DNA from 4 places in the Streptomyces sp. NPDC045470 genome. Region 4 is predicted to be linked to each of the others. Evidence: riboswitches for the same ligand, from Rfam matches in the RefSeq annotation. Region 4 holds a riboswitch; each other region holds the start of a gene.
The links. Region 4 has a riboswitch for cobalamin ahead of AB0A97_RS37705 (ABC transporter substrate-binding protein). Riboswitches for the same ligand answer to the same signal wherever they lie in the genome.

Region 1 (5,115 bases), on a different contig from region 4:
ACGACGAAGAGCACGAGGTTGCCCTCCCGGCCCTCGCGCACCGCCTCGCGCAGATCGTCCCGGCGCACCACCAGACCCGGGCCGCGGCGGCCGCGCGCCACCTGGTGCGGCGCGGCGGCCTGCACGGTCGCGGCCAGGTGCAGCTTGGTCAGGGTGCCCTGCGGGCGCCGGGCGCCGGTGGTCCGGCCGTGCGCCGTACGGGCGCGGGAACGCCGGCCGTCCGCGCCCTCGCCGAGCCCCGGCACGTCCAGCCGCCGCGTACGGAACGGCTCGCCCGCGCCGACGGCGGCCTTCTCGCCGCCCCCGCCAGGAGCGTTCTCCCCGTCGCTCTCGGACTGGGCCTTCGGGTCGGCGGGGGCCGGGTCCGCCTCCGGGGCCTGCGGCTGCTCGGGCAGGTGCGGCTGGTCGTGCGGTGCCTGGGCGTCCTCGCCCTGCGGACCGTCCGTGCCGCCGTCGCCGTCCTGCGGCGGCTGTCCGCCGCCGGGCCCGTCGGGGCCGTCGTCGGGGCCGCCGTCCGGGTCGGGTTCCGGGTCGGGTTCCGGGTCGTCGTCCTCGTCGGCGGCGAACTCCTCCAGCGTCCGGTCGAGCTTGTCCTCGTCCAGGCCGGGGGCGTCGAACGGGTTGCGGCGGCGCCGGTGGGGGAGCGCCAGCAGGGCGGCCTGCCGTACGTCCTCCTCGCGGACCTCCGTACGGCCCGCCCAGGCGGCCAGCGCGCAGGCGGTACGCGCCATCACGATGTCGGCGCGCATGCCGTCCACCTCGAACGCGGCGCACACCGCGGCGACCTGCCGCAGCACCGCGTCCCCGAGGGCCACGTCCGGCAGCAGCGCCCGCGCGGCGGCGATCCGCTCCCGCAGCTCGCCCTCCTCGACGGCCCAGCGGCCCGCGAAACCCTCCGGGTCCGCGTCGTAGGCCAGCCGCCGCCGGACCACCTCCACCCGCTGGTCCGGCTCGCGGGACGCGGCGACCTCCACGGTCAGCCCGAAGCGGTCCAGCAACTGCGGCCGCAGTTCGCCCTCTTCGGGGTTCATGGTGCCGACGAGCAGGAAGCGCGCGGCGTGCCGTACGGAGACACCCTCGCGCTCCACGTACGAGGCGCCCATGGCGGCGGCGTCCAGCAGCAGGTCCACGAGGTGGTCGTGGAGCAGGTTGACCTCGTCGACGTACAGGATGCCGCGGTGCGCGTCCGCCAGCAGGCCCGGCTCGAACGCCTTCACGCCCTCCGACAGCGCCCGTTCGATGTCCAGCGCGCCGACCAGCCGGTCCTCGGAGGCGCCGACGGGGAGTTCGACCATGCGGGCCGGGCGGTCCTCCGCGCCGGCCGCCTCGTGCGGGCCGTCCGGGCAGGCCGGGTCCGGCGCGGCCGGGTCACAGGAGAAGCGGCAGCCGGTGACGACGGGGACGTCCGGCATCAGCGCCGTCAGGCCCCGCACGATCGTCGACTTCGCGGTGCCCTTCTCGCCGCGGACGAGCACCCCGCCGATGGCCGGCGAGATGGCGTTGAGCAGCAGGCTCAGCCGCATGTCGGACATGCCGACGACCGCGGTGAACGGGTAAGGGACCGATGCCATTAAGGAGTACCCCCTTCGAGGGACGTGCGGTGTGCGGGCGCGGCAGAGGCCGCGCCGGGTGCGGCCGGGGTGCGGGGTGGCGGCGGTATCGGCGGCGCCCCCGGTGGTACGAACGGCAGTCCCGCCGGTACGCCGTCCTCGATGAGCCGCAGCAGCGCCTCCGTGTCCGCGTGCTCCTCGATGAGGTCGCCGAGCCGGTCGAGCTGCTCCTCGCGCAGCGCGGCGAAGCTGGTGTCCGGCGCCGGGACGAACGCGCGGCCGGCGTCGGCGGCCACCCGCCGCAGGAACGCCCGCCGGAAGCCGTCGCTCTCCAGCGAGCCGTGCCAGTGGGTGCCCCAGACCGCGCCGGACCGGCAGCCGTCCAGGAAGGGCTGCCCGCCGAAGACCTCGGCCACGCCGTGGTGGATCTCGTACCCCTCGACCGGCTCGCCCAGCGCCTCGCCGGACGGCCGGGCCAGGGTCTTGTCCGCCGCGAACCGTACGCGTACGGGCAGCAGGCCCAGCCCGTCCACCGTGCCGGCCTTCGACTCGACCTCGTCCTCGATCCGTTCGCCCAGCATCTGGAAGCCGCCGCAGATGCCGAGCACCGGGCGGCCTTCCGCGGCCCGCCGCCGCACCGCGTCCGCGATGCCGCGCTCGCGCAGCCACTGGAGCGCTCGGACGGTGCCGCGGGTGCCGGGCAGCACCACCAGATCGGCGTCGGCCAGCTCTTCGGGACGGTCCACGAACCGCACCACGACGCCCGGTTCGGCGGCGAGCGCGTCCACGTCCGTGAAGTTCGACATCAGCGGTACGGCGGCCACCGCGACCCGCAGCACGTCGGCGCCGTGCGGCGGCGCGACGACGCTCTCGCGTACCGCGCCGCGCAGCGACACGCGCAGGCCGTCCTCCTCGTCGATGCCGAGTCCGTGCGCGAACGGCAGCACCCCGAGGGCGGGCCGCCCGGTCAGCTCCTTCAGCATGTCCAGGCCCGGCTCCAGCAGCGTCACATCGCCCCGGAACTTGTTGACGAGATAGCCCGCGACCAGCGCCTGGTCCTCCGGGGACAGCAGCGCCGTGGTGCCGAAGAAGGAGGCGAACACCCCGCCCCGGTCGATGTCGCCGACCACCACGGCCGGGATACGGGCGGCGCGCGCGATGCCCATGTTCACGATGTCGGAACGCCGCAGGTTGATCTCGGCCGGGCTGCCCGCGCCCTCGCAGATCACCGCGTCGTGCGTACGCCGCAGCTCCTGGAGGCAGTCCGTGACCGTACCGAGCAACTGCTCCTGACGGCCCGCGTGGTAGCCGCGCGCGCTCAGCTCGCCCACCGGCTTGCCCATCAGCACGACCTGGCTGCTGCGGTCACTGCCCGGCTTCAGCAGCACCGGATTCATCAGGGCGCTCGGCTCGACGCGCGCCGCGGCGGCCTGCATGGCCTGCGCCCGCCCGATCTCCGCGCCCTCGCGCGTCACGAACGAGTTCAGCGACATGTTCTGCGCCTTGAAGGGCGCCACCTTGATTCCCTTGCGGGCCAGCCAGCGGCAGATGCCCGCCGTCACCACACTCTTGCCCGCGTCGGACGTGGTGCCCGCCACCAGCAGCCCGCCGCCGAGCGGTGCTTGACCCGGTCCGTTCACGTGGCACTCCTCGCCGTCCGCACTCCGCTGCTCACTTGGCCCTCCTGGCTGTACGGGATCGTCGTACCGCTCCGGCTGTACGGGTTCGCCGTACAGCCCCCGCCGCCAGCCGGCCCGCGACCGTGGCCGCCAGGGCCAGCGCGCTCACCCGGCGCGACAGGGCCACGGCCCGCTCGATGTCCGGCACCGCGACCGGCCGGCCCGCGTCGCCGTTGAGCACCGGCCGGTGCTCGACCCGGCCGCCGTACGCCAGGGTGCCGCCCAGCCGCACCCCCAGCGCCCCGGCGAACGCCGCCTCCACCGGGCCCGCGTTGGGGCTCGGGTGGGACGGGCCGTCCTGGCGCCAGGCGCGCCACGCGCCCCGCCGGTCCGGGCCCGCCAGCACCGCCAGCGCGGCGGTCAGCCGGGAGCCGGGGTAACCGGCCACGTCGTCGAGCCGGGCCGAGGCCCACCCGAAGCGGCGGTGGCGTGGCGACTTGTGCCCCACCATCGCGTCCAGCGTGTTCACGGCCCGGAAGGCCAGCAGTCCCGGCACACCGGCGGCCGCGCCCCAGACCAGGGCGCCGACCACCGCGTCCGAGGTGTTCTCGGCGACGGATTCGACCACCGCGCGCGCCATCTGCTGCCCGTCCAGGGCCTGCGGGTCGCGCCCGCACAGGTGCGGCAGCCGCTCGCGCGCCACGTCCAGGTCGCCCGCCGCGAGCGCACCGCCGACGGCCCGCGCCTCGCGGCCCAGCGAGGTGCCGCCCAGGACGGCCCAGGTGGCGGCGGCGGTCAGTGCGACGGATGCGGGGAAGGCGGCGGGGGAGCGGCGTACGGCGCGGTCGAGCAGCGCGGCACCGGCGGCGGTGCCGCCCGCGAGCAGCGCGGTGTGCAGGGCGCCGGTCCCGCGGTGGTCGCGCCACAGACGGCGTTCCACTGCGGCCGCGGCCCGCCCGAAGGCGGCCACGGGATGACCGCGCCGGGGGTCGCCCACGACCAGGTCGCCGAGGAAACCCAGGGCCGCGCCGCACGCGTAGCCGGCGTGTTCGGCACGCATCGGATCAGACCGCCGTCGCGCCTCGGAGGGATGGCGTGGGGGTACGTCCAGCAGATTGCGCACTGCGGCCGGGCATGGCGGTAGGTCCTCACTCAGGGTCCGCGCCCTGGCTCGACGGGTACGGCGACGAGAGTCTCCTGGCTCCCCGGATCGGCGCTTCCCCCGGCCTTCCAGTCCGTACGGGAACCTGCGTCGCGGGACGCGGACCGTGGCCCTTGGTGGAGGGGCGCTCCCCGGTGACAGTGGCGGGACCGCGCCGGATTCTCACCGGACTTCCTCATCTGTCGCCGATTGGCTCCGGCAGTCCACCACGCTCCGCCAAGCCCGTCAACTCACGCTTGACCTGCGGTGCGGGGCGGCGGCAGTGCCTGTGTCCCAGGACACAGGCGTCCGGTGGCCGCGGCGGGGATGCCGCGGCCACCGGACGCCCGGGGTGCCGTGCCGTGGCTCAGGCGGCCACGATCAGGTAGATCCCGTACGCCACGGCCGCCGCGCACAGCGCGAAGCAGGCGTACGCCCCGGCCCGCGCCGCCCCGCCGGAAGCGGCGGGCCCGTCGGCGGTCACCGGCGTCCCCTCCTGCTGCGGCTTGCGGGACGTGCCGACGATGCCGAGGGTGAACAGGCCCACGATCCCGACCGTCACGAACAGCGTGACGCCGAAGACCTGGCCGAGAGCTGCCCAGTCGATGCTCATTGCGTTCTCGTTCCTCCGTGGGAGCCGTGCGGCCGGGTCAGCCGGCGGCCGAACCGGCCTTGGCGCGGCGCCGGGCGCGCTGCTCGTGCGGGTGGGCGGCCACCGGGGCGGCGATCACCGGGGCGGCACCGACCGGGTCCGCGATCCGGGCCGCGGCCACCGCGGGGGCCGGGATGGCGGCCGCGCCCGCCG
Region 2 (5,115 bases), on a different contig from region 4:
CGAACTGGAGCTCGGCCTCGACGGCCTCCTTGAGCATGTCGGTGACCTGGCCCTCCAGCTCGTCGTCGAAGAGGTCGGGCTCCTCCTCGCGCACTGTGTCCACGACCGAGAACGCGAACTCCATGTGCATGGTCTCGTCGCGGAAGACCCAGTTGGTGCCGGTCGCCAGGCCGTGCAGCAGACCGCGCGAGCGGAACCAGTACACGTACGCGAAGGCGCCGTAGAAGAAGAGGCCCTCGATGCAGGCCGCGAAGCAGATCAGGTTCAGCAGGAAGCGGCGGCGGTCGGCCTTCGACTCCAGCCGGTCGATGGACTCGACCGAGTCCATCCACTTGAAGCAGAACTCGGCCTTCTCGCGGATGGAGGGGATGTTCTCCACGGCGGCGAACGCGGCCGCGCGGTCCTCCGGATCGGGCAGGTAGGTGTCCAGCAGCGTCAGATAGAACTGGACGTGCACGGCCTCCTCGAAGAGCTGCCGGCTCAGGTAGAGCCGCGCCTCGGGGGAGTTGATGTGCTTGTAGAGCGTCAGGACCAGGTTGTTCGCCACGATCGAGTCACCGGTCGCGAAGAACGCGACGAGCCGGCCGATCATGTGCTGCTCGCCGGGCGACAGCTTGGCGAGGTCGGCCACGTCGGAGTGGAGGTCGACCTCCTCCACGGTCCAGGTGTTCTTGATCGCGTCCCGGTAGCGGTCGTAGAAGTCCGGGTAGCGCATCGGGCGCAGGGTCAGCTCGAAGCCCGGGTCGAGCAGGTTCTTGCTGCCGGTGGTGGCGGTGTGCGAGGCGGCAGCGGACGTCGTCTCGTTCTTTTCGGGTGCGGTCGTCATGATTACTGGCATGCCTCGCAGGACTCGGGGTTTTCCAGGGAGCAGGCGACGGCCTCGGGGTCGGCCGCCTGGGCGGGGACGGGAGCGGTCTGCGCGCCCCCGCCCGTACCGCGCGCGGACTGGGCGATACGGGTCGCCGGCCGCGAGCGGAGGTAGTAGGTGGTCTTGATGCCGCGCTTCCAGGCGTACGCGTACATCGAGCTGAGCTTGCCGATGGTCGGGGACGCCATGAACAGGTTCAGCGACTGGCTCTGGTCGAGGTAGGGCGTACGGTCCGCCGCCATGTCGATCAGCGCGCGCTGCGGGATCTCCCATGCCGTGCGGTACAGCGCGCGGGTCTCGGCGGGAATCCAGTCCAGCTCCTGCACCGAGCCGTTGGCCTCGCGCAGTGCGTCACGGGTGCGGGCGTCCCACAGGCCCAGCGCCTTCAGCTCCTCGATCAGGTACGCGTTGACCTGGAGGAACTCGCCCGACAGCGTCTCGCGCTTGAACAGGTTCGAGACCTGCGGCTCGATGCACTCGTACACGCCCGCGATGGAGGCGATGGTGGCGGTCGGCGCGATGGCCAGCAGCAGCGAGTTGCGCATACCGGTCTTCGCGATACGGGCGCGCAGCGCCGCCCACCGGTCCGCCCAGCGCGGCTCGGCGTTCGGGTAGTGGTCCGGGTGCAGGACGCCCCGGGCCGTACGCGTCGCGGACCAGGCCGGGTGCGGGCCGTGCCGCTCGGCGAGGCCGGCGGACGCCTCGTACGCCGCGAGCATGATCCGCTCGGAGATACGGGTGGACAGCTCGCGCGCCTCGGGCGAGTCGAAGCCCAGCCGCAGCCGGAAGAAGACGTCCTGGAGGCCCATCAGGCCCAGGCCCACCGGGCGCCAGCGGGAGTTGGAGGTGCCGGCCTGCTCGGTCGGGTAGAAGTTGATGTCCACCACGCGGTCGAGGAAGGTCACCGCGGTGCGGACCGTGGCGTCCAGCCGCTCCCAGTCCATCTCGCCGTTGTCACCCAGGTGGGCGGCGAGGTTGACCGAGCCGAGGTTGCAGACGGCGGTCTCGCCGTCGTCGGTGACCTCCAGGATCTCGGTGCACAGGTTCGAGGAGTGCACGACCTTGCCGGGCTCGGCGGTCTGGTTCGCGGTGCGGTTGGCGGCGTCCTTGAAGGTCATCCAGCCGTTGCCGGTCTGCGCGAGGGTGCGCATCATCCGCGAGTACAGGACCCGGGCCGGGACCTGCTTGACGGCGCGGCCCTCGGCCTCCGCCTTGCGGTACGCGGCGTCGAACTCGTCGCCGTACAGATCCACCAGCTCGGGCGCGTCGCTGGGGGAGAACAGCGACCAGTCGGCGTCCGCCTCGACGCGGCGCATGAACTCGTCGGGGATCCAGTGCGCGATGTTCAGGTTGTGGGTGCGCCGGGCCTCCTCGCCCGTGTTGTCGCGCAGCTCCAGGAACTCCTCCAGGTCCGCGTGCCAGGTCTCCAGGTAGACGCAGGCGGCGCCCTTGCGCCGGCCGCCCTGGTTCACGGCCGCGACCGAGGCGTCCAGGGTGCGCAGGAACGGCACGATGCCGTTGGAGTGGCCGTTGGTGCCGCGGATCAGCGAGCCGCGGGCGCGGACCCGGGAGTACGACAGGCCGATGCCGCCGGCGTGCTTCGACAGCCGGGCCACCTGGTGGTAGCGGTCGTAGATCGAGTCCAGCTCGTCCAGCGGGGAGTCCAGCAGGTAGCAGGAGGACATCTGCGGGTGCCGGGTACCGGAGTTGAACAGGGTGGGCGAGGAGGGCAGGTACGACAGCGTGCTGGTCAGCCGGTACAGCTCGGCGACGTCGGCGAGTGCCCGCTCGCTGTGGTCCTCGGCCAGGCCGCAGGCCACCCGCAGCAGGAAGTGCTGCGGGGTCTCGATCACCTGGCGGGAGATCGGGTGGCGCAGCAGGTAGCGGGAGTGCAGGGTACGCAGGCCGAAGTAGCCGAACCGGTCGTCGGCGCCGTCCGTCAGCGCGCGCTCCACCAGCTCGTCCAGGCGGTCCGCGTGGGTCCGTACGAACTCCGCCGTGCTGTCGGCGATCAGGCCCTCGCGGTGGCCGACGGCGACGGAGGCGGAGAAGGCGACCGCCCCCTCCGCGGCCGCCTCCTCCGCGATGGCGCGGGTCAGCAGGCGGGCGGCCAGCTTGGAGTACTGCGGCTCGTCGCCGATCAGGCCGGCCGCGGCCTCCATGGCCAGCGAGCGCAGCTCGGCCTCGTCGGAACCGGGGTGGCGGCCGCGCAGCGCGGCGGCGGCGATCTTGCCCGGGTCGGTGGCGGGCAGGTCGACGGTGAGGTCGGTCAGCGTGTGCAGCAGGGCGGCGCCGGGGCCGTCCGTGGCCTGGCCGCCGTGGCCCTGCCGGGGCTGCGTGTCCTTCGCGGGCTGCACGACCTGCTCGGCTGCTGCGGGCTCCGTTGGCGCGATGGTCACGTGCTGCTCTCCCTCACTCGGCGGGGGCCTGGGGAGGGCACGGGGCGCGTACGGGCGTGCGGCACCCCCGGTACGGCAAGGGGCGCGCGGGCACACCGCGCAGCGTCCACCGGTCCAACCCGCGAGACCCGGACGTATCGACGTCCGCGCCGGTCCTGGCGCGGGCGTACTGTGGGCAGGTCTTCGGACTCACGGGTGCGGATTGACGCACTTCGTACACCGTTGCGGGACAGTTCCGGATTCGCACCGGATTCCCCTGCGACGACAGCGAGCACGAGCATACATCTTGTGCTGCCTCGTGCACCCACCCCCATATCTTGTGTCGCGTTGGCGCGGGGATGTCCGGAGCCGTGGTATTCGACGGCCGTTCCGGGGCGGTTTCCCGGGGTTTTCCGGGGCCTCCGAGAGGGTGCCACGCGGTGGCTCCGGGGCTGTTCCCGGGGGCCGGGGCCGTTCGCCGGGCCATCCGCCCGGCCGTTCGCCGGGCCGTCCGCCGCGGCCTGGACGGGGGCTGATGCAGGGGGCGTATTGGTGGCGCGGAATGCCCCTGACGCGTTGACCGGGGCTCCTGGAGCGTATTGGCTCCTTGTCTGCTCCGTCGGTCGGCGGGGCGGGTGGGGGCCTTGTGCGAGGGGGAACATGCGAGGAACCGGTGCGGCGCGCGGCGCCGTGCGCGTCGTGGGGCTGATGGCGGGGGCGTGCGTCGTGGCAGGGGTGCTGACGGCGTCACCGGCAGCCGCCGCGGGGCGGGCGGCTCCGGCCACCGAGCGGGTCGGTGTTGCCATGGACGGGACGCAGGGAAACGGTTTTTCGGGCGATCCGGAGCTCAGCGCGAACGGGCGGTTCGTGGCATTCACCTCGGAAGCCACCGATCTGGGGCCCACGGACACCAACGGCCAGCAGGACGTCTACGTCAAGGATTTACGGACGGGAAAGGTCGACCTGGTCAGCGTCGCCGGTGACGGCACGCCCGGTGACGCCCTCTCCGGATCGCCCGGGATCAGCGCCGACGGACGGTATGTGGCCTTCTACTCCGGCGCGGCGAACCTGGTCCCCGGCGACACCAACGGCGAGGGCGACGTCTTCGTCCACGACCGCCGCACCGTGCGCACCGTGAGTCCCACCGCGGGCGCCGGGAGGTCCCCGTACGGATACGGGGTGCAGAACTTCGCCCTCAGCGGCGACGGCCACCGCCTCGCCTTCGGCTCCTACCGCCCGGACCTGGTGCCCGGCGACACCAACGAGCGCCTGGACATCTTCGTCCACGATGTGCAGAAGGGAACGACGCGACGGGTCAGCGTGGCGAGCGACGGCACCCAGGCGAACGCCCCGTCCGCCTTCCCGTCGATCAGCGCCGGCGGCCGCCGGATCGCGTTCACCTCGAAGGCGACCAACCTCACCCCCGCCGGCCCCGGCTTCCGCCGCCCGCCGCCGCAGGACCCCCTGTACGTCCACGACATCGCCACCGGGCGCACCCGTGCGGCGAGCCTGAGCACCACGGGCGCCGTGGTCGGCGTGTCGCCGTCCCCCCGGCTCAGCCCCGACGGCCGGTACGCGGTCTTCTCCGCCCTGGCCGCGGACGTGGTGCCGGACGACACCAACGGCACGTACGACCTCTTCGCCCGCGACCTGGAGCGCGGCACCACCCGGCTGCTGTCCCGCGCGTACGACGGCGCCCAGGGCAATGGCTGGTCCTCCGCCGGGCGGCTCAGCGCCGACAACCGGCGGATCTTCTTCACCTCCGCGGCCACCAACCTGGTGCCCGGCGACACCAACGGCCAGGTGGACGGCTTCGTCCGCGACCTGCGCACCGGGCACGTCGAGCGGATCAACGTCGGTGCGGACGGC
Region 3 (5,115 bases), on a different contig from region 4:
GAGGTCCGCGGCGACGTCCGGCCGAACGCGGACCTGTCCGCCGCCGTCACCGCCGACCTCCAGGGCAGCCACTTGGCGGTGGACCGGCTGCGGGACGTGCTGACACGCGCGTTCTCCGTCCGTACGGAAGGCACGGTGTCGGGCGACCAGGAGGTCGAGCTCCAGATCGTCCTGGAGAGCACGGGGCAGAGCTGACCCCTTCCGGTGCACCATGTGTGCCGCGGGCGGGTGCGGAGCAGCCTCAGTTCTGCTCCGCACCCGCCCGACGGACGTCCGGGGCCCTCACCCCGGAGTCTGCACGCCCCGTACCAGGTACTCCGCATACACCTTGACGGTGCGGCACGCCGCCAGTTCGCGCCGACCATACGGAGACTCTGACAGTGGCGCCGAATGCCAACAACCATGGCCCCGTGCCAACTTCTGCGCATCTTCCCGCCCGCCCTTGCGAAGACTGCCAAGCCGTTCACGTGGCGGCGCGCTCCCTCCGCCACGCCACCGCGTCGGCAGTCAGCGGCGCCTGGATGTTATAGACGTCGCCGACCCGCAGGTTGCCCGGTGTGCTGAATTCACCGTGGCAATTGATGACGGAGACGGCGACCTGGGAATTCGGCTGCCAGAACGTCCGGTAGTACGGCGCGTTCGCCGCATCCGGGATCTCCAGCAACGGGACGCCGCGCCGCTCCAACAGACGCCGCAGCTTCTCGAACCGCAGCCGGGGGGCGAAGCGTCCGTACCGGGTTCGCAGCACCTCGTCGACGGACTTGTGCTTCCGGTGGGCCAGTCTGTGCACCTGCAAGGTGAAATGGTGCCCCGACCAGAGGGCGTCGGTGGATTCGCGTTCCCAGAAGAACTCGGGCAGGCCGTAGGAGTAGCCCAGGCCGGTTTCCCCGAACCTGTTCTCGCCGAAGTCCGGCCCCAGGTTTTCGGCGACGCGCTCGGGAGAATCGGTGTGGCGCAGGCCGAGCACGGCGCCGGTGGTCACGACGTCCATGTAGAACGCCAGGGAATACGGGGTCAAGTGATGTTCCTCGATAAGTGCGGGGAGAGCAGTTTACGGCCCGCCGGCCGGCCGTTCCCGAGCCGGCCGGCGGGCTGCCCCCCCGGGTCACCCCCATGAACCGGTTCTAGCTGTGGAGTTCGAAGGTGATCACGACGTGGGCAGCTCCGCGCGCACCGTCCGCGCGGCCGCGACGAGGTTCTCCAGCGAAGCACGGGTCTCGGGCCAGCCCCGGGTCTTCAGACCGCAGTCGGGATTGACCCACAGCCGCTCGGCCGGGATGGCGCCGAGGCCCTTGCGCAGCAGGCTCGCCGCCTCCTCGGCGCTCGGCACGCGGGGCGAGTGGATGTCGTACACGCCCGGGCCGGCCTCCCGCGGATAGCCGTGTTCGGCCAGTTCACGGGCCACCTGCATGTGTGAGCGGGCCGCCTCCAGGCTGATCACGTCGGCATCCAGATCGTCGATGGCCTGCACGATGTCACCGAACTCGGCGTAGCACATGTGTGTATGGATCTGCGTCCGGTCCCGCACCCCGCCGGTGGTGAGGCGGAACGCCTCGGTGGCCCAGGCGAGGTAGGCGGGACGGCCGGCGGCGCGCAGCGGCAGCGTCTCGCGCAGCGCCGGCTCGTCGACCTGGATGACCGAGGTGCCGGCCGCCTCCAGGTCGCCGACCTCGTCACGCAGGGCCAGCGCCACCTGCCGGGCGGTGTCGCCGAGCGGCTGGTCGTCCCGGACGAACGACCAGGCGAGCATGGTGACCGGGCCGGTCAGCATCCCCTTGACCGGACGGTCGGTGAGCGACTGCGCGTACCGCGTCCACCGCACCGTCATCGGCTCGGGCCGCGAGATGTCGCCCGCGAGGACCGGCGGCCGGACGTACCGCGTGCCGTACGACTGGACCCAGCCGTGCTGTGTGGCGAGATACCCCGTCAGCCGCTCGGCGAAGTACTGCACCATGTCGTTGCGTTCGGGCTCGCCGTGCACGAGGACGTCGATGCCCGCCTCCTCCTGGAAGGCGAGCACCTCGCGGATCTCGTTCCCGATGCGTTCCTCGTACCCGGCCGTGTCCAGGCGTCCCGCCCGCAGGTCGGCGCGGGCGGCGCGCAGTTCGGCGGTCTGCGGGAAGGAGCCGATGGTGGTCGTCGGCAGCAGCGGCAGGCCGAGGTGGGCCCGCTGGGCGACGGTCCGTTCCCCGTACGGCGCCGAGCGGCGGCCGTCGGCGTCGGTGACGGCGGCGGTACGGGCCCGTACGGCGGGGTCGCGGGTGATCGCGGAACCGGCGCGGGACGCCAGGTCGGCGCGGTTGGCGGCCAGTTCGGCGGCGATCGTGTGGGTGCCCTGCGCGAGGCCGCGGGCGAGCGTGGCGACCTCGGCGGTCTTCTGCCGGGCGAACGCGAGCCAGCGCAGGACCTGCGGGTCGATGTCCCGCTCGGCGGTGGCGTCCAGCGGCACGTGCAGCAGCGAGCAGGAGGCGGCCACGTCGACCCGGTCGGCCAGACCCAGCAGCGTACCGAGCGTGGCCAGCGACTTCTCGTAGTCGTTGATCCAGATGTTGCGGCCGTTGACGACTCCGGCGACCAGCCGCTTGCCGGGCAGGCCGCCGGCGGCGGCGAGCGCGTCCAGGTTGCCCGCCGCGGCCTCGGTGAAGTCCAGCGCGAGACCGTCGACGGGCGCCTTGGCGAGTACCGGCAGGGCCTCGCCGAGCTGGTCGAAGTACGAGGCGACCAGCAGCTTCGGGCGGTCGGCGAGCGTACCGAGGACGCGGTAGGCGCGCTCGGCGGCGTTGAGGTCGGCCGGGGTGCGGTCCTGCACCAGGGCGGGCTCGTCCAACTGCGCCCACTCGGCGCCGGCCGCGCGCAGGTCCGCCAGTACCTCCGCGTAGACGGGCAGGAGCCGGTCGAGCAGGGTCAGCGGGTCGAAGTCGGCGGCCACACCGGGGGCCGGCTTGGACAGCAGGAGGTAGGTGACCGGGCCGACGAGGACCGGGCGCGGGGTGTGACCGAGCGCGAGTGCCTCCCGCACCTCGCCGACCTGCTTGGCGGAGTCGGTGGAGAAGACGGTGTCAGGCCCCAACTCGGGCACGAGATAGTGGTAGTTGGTGTCGAACCACTTGGTCATCTCCAGCGGCGCCACGTCCTGCGTCCCGCGCGCCATCGCGAAGTAGCCGTCCAGGGCGTCGGCCTCGACGGCGGCGCGGTGGCGTTCCGGGACAGCGCCGACCATGACGCTGGTGTCCAGCACATGGTCGTAGTACGAGAAGTCACCGGTCGGCACCTCGTGGATGCCGGCGTCGGCCAGCTGCTGCCAGTTGGAACGGCGCAGGTCCTTCGCGGTCTCCCGGAGGGCGTCCGCGGTGACGCGGCCCTTCCAGTACCCCTCGACGGCCTTCTTCAGTTCCCGGTGCTGTCCCTGGCGGGGGTAGCCGTACACGGTGGCCCGTGCTGCCGCGGCTGCGGGCTTCGCTGTCACGGAACTCTCCTTCGCGAGCGTGATCTTCTCCGAGCCCGGTGACGGGACGAGAACGCGAAGGAATGACGCACCGGACGGGCCACCCGGCGCCGAACGGCACCCATGCCCGCCTGCTGTGGTCGCCGACCCGCCCTCGAGGTCACCGGAAGGTCCGCGCACGTACGGACGCGCGCGGGCAACGGGCAGGTCTTCGGACTCGCGGGCACGCCTGCCGGACCATCGTCCGGCGGACACCTATTGGCCGTCGCTTCCCGGATCCGCGGCCCGGATCCAGTGCGTATGACGGCGGTCGTTCCCGCTCACCGCTGCGGGGCAGTCCCGGATTCCCACCGGGTTCCCTCTTACGACGCGCCTGCCTGGCGGGCAGGGCGAACCAGCTGCACCGGACAGCGTAGATCGGTCGCACCCGGTAGGGACACCCTTGTTCACATGGTGGTACGTGAGATGGGACACGGGGGGGAGGGGTGGGGGCGGGCGGGGGCGGAGCCGGGCGGGACGGCGGGGACGGGGACGGGCGGAGCCGGGTCGGACGGGCGGGGCCGAGGCTCCGTACGGCGTCCCGGATGTGTCCGGATCGGCGCTCACCGGGCATGCCGGGGGTCTGAACAATGGGACATCTCCCGGCCGGGCCGCTTACCGGCGGGCCGTTCGCCGAGGCCTGGTGCCGTACACCGGGGGGCCGGCACCGCACACCGGGGCGGCACCGCCATCGCTACCGATACCGGCACAGGCACCGGCGCCGGCATCGGCACCGCAGAAGGAGGACCCGCCATGCCCGGCACCCACGAACACCCGCCCTCGGAGGCATGGAAGTCCGCGCTCACCGTGCTGCAAGAGGTCGTCCCGCCCGCCATCCCGGAGGGCGCGCACGTGTCGACCGTCCAGATCGAGTACCCGCCCGGCGACCAGGGTGCCCCGCCGCACCGCCACCCAGGGCCGGCCTTCGGGTACGTGCTGGAGGGCGAGATGCGCTTCGAACTGGAAGGTGAGCCGGAGCGGATCGTCCGCGCCGGGGAAGCGTTCTGGGAGCCCGGCGGTGACGTCATCCACTACCAGGACGGCAACGCCCTCACCGACACGCGGCTGCGCTTCGTCGTCACCATGCTCTGCGTACCGGGGCAGCCCATGTCCGTCCTGGTCGACGACGAAGAACTCAAACAGCGCGCTCACCTGCGCGCACCCCGGGAGCCCTGACGCCTCTCCGCCCCAGCGGGCGCCAACAGCGCGAGGAGCAGACGAAGTGAAGATCGTGGTCATCGGAGGCACCGGCCTCATCGGCGGCAAAGTGGTCGGCAGACTCACCGAGCGCGGACACGAGGCCGTGCCCGCCGCGCCCAGTACGGGCGTCAACACCCTCACCGGCGAGGGCCTCGACACCGCGCTGGCCGGAGCCCAGGTGGTCGTGGACGTGGCCAACTCGCCCTCCTTCGAGGAGTCGGCGGTCCTGGAATTCTTTACCACCTCCACCCGCAACCTGCTGGCCGCCGAGGCCACGGCGGGCGTCACGCATCACCTGGCGCTGTCGATCGTCGGCATCGACGACCTGCCCGACAACGGCTACTTCCGGGCGAAGGTGGTCCAGGAGCGGCTGATCAAACAGGGCCCGATTCCCTACTCGATCCTCCGGGCGACACAGTTCTTCGAGTTCG
Region 4 (5,115 bases):
CCAGCAGCAGGTTCAGCGACCGTGCCTGGACGAGCAGGACGGCGATGCCCAGCAGCAGCGCCAGGCCCGGCAGCCACAACGTGCCCCACTGCACCCCGCCGAGGCCCCCGAGGGTCCAGGCGAGGACCGCCCGGGCCTCGTTGCCCCGGTCGGAGGTCAGCAGCAGGATGTCCATCACCGCCGTGAGGACCGCCGCCATCGCCACTCCCGACAGCACCAGCCGTACCGAGGTGATGCGCCCGCCGGTACGCGCCGTCGTGTAGACGAGCAGCAGGGTCAGCAGCGCGCCGGCGAAGGCGGCGGCCGACAGCGACACCGGACCGAACAGGCTCACCCCGAAGACGATCACCATGACGGCGCCCAGGGACGCCCCCGAGGAGACACCCAGCAGATACGGCTCCGCCAGCGGGTTGCGGACCAGTGCCTGCATGGCCGTACCGATCACCGCGAGTCCCGCGCCCGTCACCGCGCCGAGCGCCACCCGCGGAGCCCGTACGTCCAGCACGATGGTCTCGCGCGCCCGGGACCACCCCGGGTCCGGCAGGTCGGCGCCCAGCGCGTGGGTCACGATGCCCCACACCTCGCCGGGCGGCACGTGCACCGACCCGATCGCCATCCCCGCCGTGGCGGAGACCAGCAGCAACACCCCGAGAACGACGAGGGTGACGGCGAAGGACCGGCGGCGCGGCGGCGTCTCGTGCCGGTGCTCGCGGACGACCGCCGTCCCGGCGGCGGCGGTCACCGGAACCGCTCGGGGTGCAGGGCGCGGGCCAGCTCCTCCACCGCGTACGGCGGCCGCACCCCCACCAGGGTCGCGGTCAGCGGCAGGACGACGAACCGCTTGTTCTTGACCGCGGGCACGTCGGCCAGCGCGGGCTGCGACAGCAGGAACTTCTTCTTCTGCTCGACGCTCCCGGCCCCCGCGTAGTCGTAGATCGCGATGACCTCGGGCTTCCGGTCGACTACCTGCTCCCAGGACGCGTCCCCGAAGACCTTGTCCAGGTCCGCGAACACGTTCCGGCCGCCCGCGAGCTGGATGATCTCGGTGCCGAGGCTCTTGCCGCCGGCGGTGAAGGCCGCCTTGTCGCCGCTGTCGTACACGAAGACCGGTACGGCGGGGGCGCCCTTGACCGCCCCGGTGGCCCGGTCCACCCGCGCCTTGAGGTCGGCGGCCAGCTTGTCGGCCCGTTCCCGGATGCCGAAGATGCTGCCGACGGTGCGGACCTCGTCGTACGCGTCCTGCATGGACACCTGCTTCTTCCCGCAGTACTCGCGGTTGAGGTAGGTGTTGATCCCGGCGTCGGCGAACGCCTTGCGCGAGCGGCCCTCGTTCTCGGCGAAGGCGCTGGCGTACCCGCCGTAGACGAGGTCCGGATCGGCTTCCAGAACGGTCTCGAAGGACGGCTCCTTCTTCGCCAGTTTCGGCAGCGCCTCGTAGTCCTTGCGCAGCTCCGGCAGGACGGCCGAGTCGGGGAAGGCGGTGCCGATCATGCGGTCCTCGAGTCCCAGCGCCAGCATCAGTTCGGCGGGGTGCTGGTGGATGGTGAGGACCCGGGAGGGCGGCTTCCGGTAGGTGGTACGGATGCCGCAGTTGTCGATGGTGACCGGGAAACCTTTCGCCGCGGTGGCCGCGGGCTCCGCGTCACCCGCGGTGTCCCGCGCCGTGCCGCAGCCGCCCAGCAGGACGGCGGACAGGGCCAGGGCCACCGCAGGTGCCGCGACGCGCCGGAACCGGCGCCGCCGGGCGGCGGGGGAAGAAAAGGGGGGACGGGTCGTGCCGTCGTACACGTAGAGCCTCCTGCGGAGTCCGCGCTCCTCGGAACGGGCCCGCGACAGGCCAGTGTCCTGACTCCCGGATCGACGCCCCCCCCGGCCTTCCCGCGCCGCGCGCGGTGGCCCGATCTGCCTGATGAAGGGTCACTCCCCGGTCACAGTGGCGGGACCGCGCCGGAATCGCACCGGCTTCCTGTCTCCCGTCGCGGTGATGACCAGGTGATATTACGGTCGGTCGGACCGGGGGCAAAGGGCGCGCGTACGGTTCCGCGCGCCGTCTACGGTGTGCGGGCGCCGGGCCGGCCGTGCGGCCCGGCGCCCCGGTCACGCCGCGCGGACCGCCCGGAGCACCAGCCGTTCGGCGTCCTGGTCGTACGGGCGGCCGTCGAAGCCACCGAAGACCTCGACCTCCTGGAAGCCCGCCTCCCCGGCCATCCGCCGCAACTCCACGGCGCTGTAGACGAACCAGACCAGGCTCGTACGCGTCACCCGGTCGCCCCGCACGAGCACCCAGTCGCTGCGCAACCGTGCCCAGTCGTCCAGCACCGTGTCGGTCTGCACCAGCAGGTCGTCACCGCGCTGCACCACCTTCGGCGGTGTGACCTTTCGGGCCAGCAGTTCCTTTCCGGCCATGTCCAGAAGCAGGGTCCCGCCGGGCGCCAGGCAGTCGTGCATCGTGCGCAGCACACGGGCGTTGTCGGCGGGGTCCTCGAAATAGCCGAAGGACGTGAACATGTTGAGAACCACGTCGAAGGCCCCGGGCTCGGTGAACTCCCGCATGTCGGACTGGACGTACCGGGCGGAGACTCCGGCGTCGGCGGCCCGCTTCCGGGCGCGGTCCAGCATCGCCGGGCTGCGGTCCACACCCGTCACACCGAATCCCCGGCGCGCGAGCGGAACGGTGAACACCCCCGGGCCGCAGCACAGGTCCAGCACCCGGGCCCCGGCCGGGAAGGCCAGCAGGGGAGAGGTGTCGAGCAGCTCCTCGGCCTGGGCGTGGCGCCCGTCGGAGAACAGGAAGTCGTAGAACTCGGTCCAGAAGTCATCGTCCTGGAATCCGCCCGTGTGCGTCATCGGGTACCGGTGTTCCTTCCGTGAGGTCGGTGAGGTCCGTGCGGGGGGTGGTGGGGGTGAGGTCGGCGGGAGCGGTGCCGCGCCCGCGCCGCAGGGCGAGCAGGAGCGGCGGCAGCAGGACGCACTGGGCCGCGGCGAACAGCCAGAACCAGCCCGCGTGCCCGGCGCGTTCGCCGAAGCCGTAGAGCTGCCCGCCCAGCACGCCGCTGGCACAGGCGCCCAGGCCGGCGGCGAGCCGCTGCTGTCCGAAGACCACGGCGTCCGAGCGCGGACTGCGGCGCAGGGCCTCCAGGTCGTTCTTGAGGAAGAGCACGATGTCGCCGAGCGTGATGAGGACACCGCCCGCCAGCAGGGCGGTCCGCGTACCGGCTGCCAGGACCGCCATCCCGGCGGCCAGGCCCGCGAACCCGATCGCCAGCGCGACGGGGTACCTCATCTGCCGGATGGCGCCCGACGCGAGCGGCTGGACGACGATGACCAGGACGAAGCAGGTCAGCAGCACCAGGCTGTAGAACTCGCTGGAGGCCCGCTCGACGGCGTACACGGCGAGGTAGTGCTGGAAGTGGAAGTAGAGGTAGAACGCCAGGCCGTTGGCGACGAAGGGGAGGACGGCGATACCGGTGAGCAGGCCCTGGCCGGACGCCGGTGCGCTGCTGGACCGGTCCTTCTCCGGCCCCACCGCCGGCAGACGCGCATGCCCCACGGCCACCACGGCGAACAGCGCCGTCACGACGAGGAACAGCGGGCCGGGGGACGACAGCACGAACGGCCCCGCGACGAGCGGGCCCACGGCCATCCCCGCGTTGAGCGCCGCGTTGCCCGCGGACAGGAACGCGGGCCGGCGCTCCTCGGCCACACCGTGCACCAGGTACGCCTTGTTGGCGGGCAGGTACAGCGCGGCGCCGCAGCAGGTCAGGATCAGCGCCGCCACCGCCACCGGCGGCCACCGCAGCGCCGCCAGGAACGCCGCGAAGCCCGCCGTACGCACCACCAGCGCCCACAGCATCGTGCGCCGCAGCCCCACCCGGTCGGCGAGCGCCCCGCCGAGAACTCCTCCCGAGAACTGCACGAGGGACGCGGCGGCCAGCACCACACCGACCGCCCCGAGCCCCATCCCCAGCCGCTCGTGCAGGAAGACCGACATGAACGGCAGGACCATGAAACTGCCGAGCGGGATGAGGAAGGAGCTGAGCAGCAGGAAGCGCAGCGGCCCGGTGAGGGTGGACAGCGCGGTGCGGAACCCCGGACCGTCGCCTGTGCGTTCAGTCACTGGAGTCCTGGCCCACCTGGCCGACCTGGCTCGCCTGGTTCGCTGCCATGTCCGCCGTGCCGGTCGCGTCTGCCGCGTTCCCCGGTCCCGTCGCGTCCCCCGCATGGAACGGCTCCGTCCGCACCCGTACGGCGTTGGCCGCCGCGACGGCGCAGTGCGTGGCCAGTTCGGCCGTCTCGCCCTCCGCGTAGACGATGCCCGCGTAACCCCGGCTGTCGCCCAGGTGCTCGACGGGGTCGCCGGTCCGCTTGACCGGGTACCAGGCGGGGGAACCCGGCATGTCCGGCAGCCGGTCGAGTCCGTCGACACCGGTGAACACCCCTGGCTTCTCGGGGTATCCGAGGACGAAGGCCGAGGCGGGGCCGCCGGGCAGCTCCGCGTCCATGAGTCCGGGGCGGCTGCCGAGGGCCGCTTCCACCATCGCCTCGTACACGTTGACGCCGAGGGCCCGGCACAGCCCTTCACCGACGAGCGCGCCGCCGATCCGCGGGTTGATCTCGACCACTTCCGGACCGGCCGTGGTCAGGGCGAACTCCACGTGGGCGAACCGGTCGGTGTAGCCGACGGCGGCCAGCACACCGTCCAGCCACTGCTCCAGAGCGTCCCGGCGCGGTTGCGGGAAGGCCACGGGGAAGGCGGTGATCTCCTCCCGGAAGTGCGGCTCGGGCGACATCAGACGGCTGGAGACGCCCAGCAGCCGGGTCCGTCCCGCCCAGGTGAGGGTCTCCGCGCTGTACACCGGCCCGGAGAAGTACGGTTCGGCGAACAGGCGGCCTTTGAGCTGCCGCCCGGCGGCCTCGGCCAGCGCCGCGTCCAGCTCCCGCTCGTCCCGTACCAGCCAGACGTTCTGGCTTCCGGTGCCCGCGGTGTCCTTGAGGATCGCGGGCAGGCCCACCGCCTTCACCAGCAGCGCGGCCGCTGCCGGGTCGCCGCTGTCCGCCTCCGCCGCGCGGGCGCGGGTCAGCCCGGCCTCGAACAGCCGGTCCCGTACGGCGGCC

Region 1: linked by a shared signal. The riboswitch ahead of AB0A97_RS00315 (cobalamin biosynthesis protein) and the one ahead of AB0A97_RS37705 (ABC transporter substrate-binding protein) in region 4 are both predicted to bind cobalamin.
Region 2: linked by a shared signal. The riboswitch ahead of AB0A97_RS09465 (ribonucleoside-diphosphate reductase subunit alpha) and the one ahead of AB0A97_RS37705 (ABC transporter substrate-binding protein) in region 4 are both predicted to bind cobalamin.
Region 3: linked by a shared signal. The riboswitch ahead of metE (5-methyltetrahydropteroyltriglutamate--homocysteine S-methyltransferase) and the one ahead of AB0A97_RS37705 (ABC transporter substrate-binding protein) in region 4 are both predicted to bind cobalamin.

The regions. Positions count from the first base shown of each region.
Region 1 is NZ_JBEZAN010000001.1:62,812-67,926, reverse strand. Features, by position in the region: gene AB0A97_RS00325 (putative cobaltochelatase) at 1-1,571, opposite strand, end outside; gene AB0A97_RS00320 (cobyric acid synthase) at 1,571-3,190, opposite strand; gene AB0A97_RS00315 (cobalamin biosynthesis protein) at 3,222-4,229, opposite strand; cobalamin riboswitch at 4,360-4,510, opposite strand; gene AB0A97_RS00310 (hypothetical protein) at 4,678-4,923, opposite strand; gene AB0A97_RS00305 (inorganic phosphate transporter) at 4,961-5,115, opposite strand, start outside.
Region 2 is NZ_JBEZAN010000002.1:705,155-710,269, reverse strand. Features, by position in the region: gene AB0A97_RS09470 (ribonucleotide-diphosphate reductase subunit beta) at 1-826, opposite strand, end outside; gene AB0A97_RS09465 (ribonucleoside-diphosphate reductase subunit alpha) at 829-3,267, opposite strand; cobalamin riboswitch at 3,424-3,565, opposite strand; gene AB0A97_RS09460 (hypothetical protein) at 3,907-5,115, shown strand, end outside.
Region 3 is NZ_JBEZAN010000022.1:105,252-110,366, forward strand. Features, by position in the region: gene AB0A97_RS36250 (hypothetical protein) at 1-195, shown strand, start outside; gene AB0A97_RS36255 (hypothetical protein) at 464-1,018, opposite strand; gene metE (5-methyltetrahydropteroyltriglutamate--homocysteine S-methyltransferase) at 1,148-3,466, opposite strand; cobalamin riboswitch at 3,651-3,810, opposite strand; gene AB0A97_RS36265 (cupin domain-containing protein) at 4,238-4,660, shown strand; gene AB0A97_RS36270 (SDR family oxidoreductase) at 4,707-5,115, shown strand, end outside.
Region 4 is NZ_JBEZAN010000026.1:30,116-35,230, reverse strand. Features, by position in the region: gene AB0A97_RS37710 (iron ABC transporter permease) at 1-742, opposite strand, end outside; gene AB0A97_RS37705 (ABC transporter substrate-binding protein) at 739-1,788, opposite strand; cobalamin riboswitch at 1,818-2,008, opposite strand; gene AB0A97_RS37700 (class I SAM-dependent methyltransferase) at 2,098-2,847, opposite strand; gene AB0A97_RS37695 (MFS transporter) at 2,816-4,117, opposite strand; gene AB0A97_RS37690 (ATP-grasp domain-containing protein) at 4,110-5,115, opposite strand, start outside.